DNA from 2 places in the Streptomyces sp. NPDC002690 genome. Region 2 is predicted to be linked to the other one. Evidence: riboswitches for the same ligand, from Rfam matches in the RefSeq annotation. Region 2 holds a riboswitch; the other holds the start of a gene.
The links. Region 2 has a riboswitch for S-adenosylmethionine ahead of ACWD3D_RS14120 (aminotransferase class V-fold PLP-dependent enzyme). Riboswitches for the same ligand answer to the same signal wherever they lie in the genome.

Region 1 (2,384 bases), on a different contig from region 2:
CCTCGGTTCTGGGGTGGTCAGTGCGCCGCGAGGCCCGCGTCGCGGAACGCGTCCAGGCTCGGGCGGATGGTCGCCGTCAGACCGGTGGTCGGGGAGACCGCGTCCAGGGTCTTCAGGCCGTCGCCGGTGTTCAGGACGACGGTGGTCAGCGTCGGGTCGAGCAGACCGGCCTCGATCAGCTTCCGCGTCACGCCGACGGTCACGCCGCCCGCGGTCTCCGCGAAGATGCCCTCGGTGCGGGCGAGGAGCTTGATGGCGTCCACGACCTGCTCGTCGTCGACGTCCTCCACCGCGCCGCCGGTGCGGCGGGCGATGTCCAGGACGTACGGGCCGTCGGCCGGGTTGCCGATCGCGAGCGACTTGGCGATCGTGTTCGGCTTCTGCGGGCGGACCACGTCGTGACCGGCCTTGAAGGCGGTGGAGACCGGGGAACAGCCCTCGGCCTGGGCGCCGAAGATCTTGTACGGCTTGTCCTCGACGAGACCGAGCTTGATCAGCTCCTGGAGGCCCTTGTCGATCTTGGTGAGCTGGGAGCCGGACGCGATCGGGATGACCAGCTGGTCGGGCAGCTGCCAGCCGAGCTGCTCGCAGATCTCGTACGCGAGCGTCTTCGAGCCCTCGCCGTAGTACGGGCGGAGGTTGACGTTGACGAAGCCCCAGCCCTCACCCAGCGGGTCGCCGATCAGCTCGGAGCAGAAGCGGTTGACGTCGTCGTAGTTGCCGTCGATGCCGATCAGCTCGCCGCCGTACACGGCGGCCATGACGACCTTGCCCTCTTCCAGGTCGTGCGGGATGAACACGCAGGAGCGGAAGCCGGCCCGCGCGGCGGCGGCACCGACCGCGCCGGCGAGGTTGCCGGTGGAGGAGCAGGAGAGGGTGGTGAAGCCGAAGGCGCGGGCGGCCTCGACGGCGATGGCGACGACGCGGTCCTTGAAGGAGTGCGTCGGGTTGCCCGAGTCGTCCTTGACGTACAGGGCACCGGTGACACCCAGTTCGCGGGCGAGGTTGTCGGCCTTGACCAGCTTGGTGAAGCCGGGGTTGATGTTGGGCTTGTCGGCGACATCGGCGGGGACCGGCAGCAGCGGCGCGTAGCGCCAGATGTTGTTCGGACCGGCTTCGATGCGCTTCTTCAGCTCTTCCGGGGAGCCGCTCGGCAGGTCGTACGCCACTTCGAGCGGCCCGAAACAGGACGCGCAGGCGAAAATGGGGCCGAGGGGGAAGCGTTCGCCGCACTCGCGGCAGGAAAGCGCGGTGGCGGGACCGAGATCCACGGTTCCGGACGTCGCTTCGGCGATCTGAACAGCCATGATGGCGGAGGCCCTTTCTCCTCATCTTCCTTGCGACGCATTTCGCCGCAAGACGGAATTGGCACCTTCCCCACCGTGGCCTCGCGGCCGGCGGGAGGGTTGCCGGGACTTCAACGGGCCGTTCCCTCAGTCCCTCTGGATGAGCGCTATGGCACTGGACCGTTCGATCCAGGCGTTTGTCCGCCCTCCGACCCCGACATGCGAAGGCAGTGAGCGTTGTTCAAGACTGTAACCGAAGCACCCGAAGGTTGAGGTAGTCGTCCGAACCGCGAGATGGATCACAAACAGGGAGTAGCGCCCGTGCTGGAAGAGGTCGACAGCTGGCTGACCCACCGTTCCTGGTCAGCCTCCGACCGCCCGCTGGACCGTCTCCTGGCCGCCCGGGACCGGGACCCGCGGGGCTCCTCGGTGAGCGTCGTACTGCCCGCGCTGAACGAGGAGGCGACGGTCGGCGAGATCGTGCGCGTCATCCGCCGCGAGCTGATGGAGAAGGTCCCGCTGGTCGACGAGCTCGTGGTGATCGACTCCGGCTCCACCGACGCCACCTCCGCCGTCGCCCGCGCGGCCGGAGCCCGGGTGGTGCACCGCGACGAGATCCTCCCCCGGATACCCGCCGTGCCCGGCAAGGGCGAGGTCCTCTGGCGGTCGCTCTTCGTGACCACCGGCGAGATCGTCTGTTTCGTGGACGCCGACCTCAAGGACTTCTCCGCCGACTTCGTCTCCGGCACCATCGGCCCACTGCTCACCGACCCGGGCATCCAGTTCGTCAAGGCGATGTACGACCGGCCGCTGGAGGACGGGCACGCCCCCGCCGGCACTCCCGCACAGGGCGGCCGTGTCACTGAGCTGGTCGCACGCCCGCTGCTCAATCTGCACTGGCCGAAACTCGCGGGCTTCGTCCAGCCGCTGGGCGGCGAGTACGCGGTCCGGCGCCGGCTCCTGGAACAGCTGGCGTTCCCGGTCGGATACGGCGTGGAACTGGGACTCCTGGTGGACGCGCTGCACACGGTGGGTCTCGACGCACTGGCCCAGGTGGACGTCGGCGTCCGCCGCCACCGCCACCAGGACGGGCAGGCG
Region 2 (2,384 bases):
CCCCTGCTGCGCGGCGAGGACCTCGGTGCGGACGACACCGCCTGGGCCATGGACCGGATCATGAGCGGGGACGCCACCGACGCGCAGATCGCGGGCTTCGCCATCGCGCTGCGCGCCAAGGGCGAGACGGTCGCCGAGGTGAGCGGCCTGGTACGCGCGATGTACGAGCACGCCCGCACCATCGAGGTGCCCGGCCCCTCGGTCGACATCGTCGGCACCGGCGGCGACCTCGCGAAGACGGTCAACATCTCCACGATGTCCGCGATCGTGATCGCCGGCACGGGGGCCAAGGTCGTCAAGCACGGCAACCGGTCCGCCTCCTCGGCCAGCGGCGCCTCCGACGTCCTGGAGAAGCTCGGCGTCAACCTGGAGCTGACCCCGCAGCGGGTCGCCGAGGTGGCCGCCGAGGCGGGCATCACCTTCTGCTTCGCGGTGAGGTTCCACCCGGCCCTGCGGTACGCGGCCAAGGCCCGCAAGGAGCTGGGCACCCAGACCACCTTCAACATCCTCGGCCCGCTCACCAATCCGGCCCACGTCCGCGCCCAGGCCGTGGGGGTCGCCGACCTGAGGATGGCGCCCATCGTGGCCGGCGTCCTCGCCGAGCGCGGCAACTCCGCGCTCGTCTTCCGCGGCGACGACGGGCTCGACGAGCTGACCACCACCGCGACCTCCCGGGTCTGGGTGGTCCGGGACGGCGAGGTGCGCGAGCAGGCGTTCGACCCGCGCCACGTCGGGCTGGAGCTGGTTCCGGTGGAGGCGCTGCGCGGCGCCGACCCCTCGTACAACGCGGACGTCGCCCGCCGGGTGCTGGACGGCGAGAAGGGCGCGGTGCGCGAGGCCGTGCTGCTGAACACGGCGGCGGCGCTGGTGGCGCTCGACCCGGGCGAGGGCACCCTCACCGAGCAGATCGGCGCCAAGATCGCCGTCGCCGCCGAGTCCATCGACTCCGGGTCGGCGCACCGTGCGCTGGAGCGCTGGGTGGCGGCCAGCAACGCCTGACGCGCACGAGCTCAAAGGGGCGCGGTCCGCGATGCGGACCGCGCCCTTGCGTTCACCGGCACCTGTGGCAAGATGCTGGCAGGTCATGAGTGACAGCGACTACGGCCCCGGCCCGCTGTCCGGCAACCCTCCGTCCGTGGCGGGGTGCCCCGGGTGAAGACCAGGCCGTAGGCAGCGAGGTCTGCGGCAAGCGCGGGCCCCTCGGCATCCTTGAATGCCAACCCCCGGGGTCCTGGTCCCTAGGGAGCCTCTTGTGAGCAAGCGAATGCGATAGGGCGCAACGCCCTTCTCCGCACCCCTTCATCTCTTCGCACCGTGCTGCCGCGTACCCGCCGGCACGGTGAATTCGCCTGCACGATCCGGGAGTTCGTCATGTCCGTGTCTTCTGCTGCCCTCAACACCTCCGACTCTTCCGCCGACTTCGACGCGGACGTCGCCCCGCTGCCGGTTCTCGGCAAGGACGTCACCGTCCCGCTCGTCACCGGCGGCGAGGTCACCTACGCGGCACTCGACTACGCGGCCAGCGCCCCTGCCCTCCAGCGGGTCTGGGACGACGTGGCGGCCTACGCGCCGTACTACGGCAGCGTCCACCGCGGCGCCGGCTACCTCTCGCAGCTCTCCACCGACCTCTTCGAGAACAGCCGCGCCACCGTCGCCGAGTTCCTCGGCTGCCGCCCCGGCGACCAGGTGATCTTCACCCGCTCGACCACCGACTCCCTCAACCTGCTCGCGGCCGTGATCCCGGCCGGCTGCGAGGTGTTCGTGTTCGAGACCGAGCACCACGCCTCGCTGCTGCCCTGGCGGGACGCCCGGGTCACCTACCTCAACGCGCCGCGCACCCCGCGGCAGGCCGTCGAGACCCTGGAGCGCGCACTCGCCGACCGTGACCCCTACGGCCCGGCCCTCGTCTGCGTCACCGGCGCCTCCAACGTCACCGGCGAGCTGTGGCCGGTCAAGGAGTTGGCCGCCGCCGCCCACGCGCACGGTGCCCGCATCGTGCTGGACGCCGCCCAGCTCGCCCCGCACCACCCGGTGGACATCGCCGCGCTCGACGTCGACTGGGTCGCCTTCTCCGGTCACAAGCTCTACGCCCCCTTCGGCTCCGGCGTCCTCGCCGGCCGCGCCGACTGGCTCCAGGACTCCGAGCCCTACCTGGCCGGCGGCGGCGCCTCGAAGAAGGTCGCCCGGCGCACCGACGGCGGCGTGGACGTGGAGTGGCACACCACCTCCGCCCGCCACGAGGCCGGTTCGCCCAACGTCATCGGCGTCTACTCCATCGCCTCCGCCTGCAAGGCCCTGACCGAGGCCGGTTTCGACAAGCTGGTCGCCCGCGAGCAGCGGCTCGTCGCCCGGGTCCGGGCGGGCCTCGCCGAGGTGCCGCAGGT

Region 1: linked by a shared signal. The riboswitch ahead of thrC (threonine synthase) and the one ahead of ACWD3D_RS14120 (aminotransferase class V-fold PLP-dependent enzyme) in region 2 are both predicted to bind S-adenosylmethionine.

The regions. Positions count from the first base shown of each region.
Region 1 is NZ_JBSFVR010000007.1:42,448-44,831, reverse strand. Features, by position in the region: gene thrC (threonine synthase) at 18-1,307, opposite strand; SAM riboswitch class I at 1,326-1,453, opposite strand; gene ACWD3D_RS02095 (glucosyl-3-phosphoglycerate synthase) at 1,608-2,384, shown strand, end outside.
Region 2 is NZ_JBSFVR010000087.1:21,629-24,012, forward strand. Features, by position in the region: gene trpD (anthranilate phosphoribosyltransferase) at 1-999, shown strand, start outside; SAM riboswitch class IV at 1,081-1,198, shown strand; gene ACWD3D_RS14120 (aminotransferase class V-fold PLP-dependent enzyme) at 1,372-2,384, shown strand, end outside.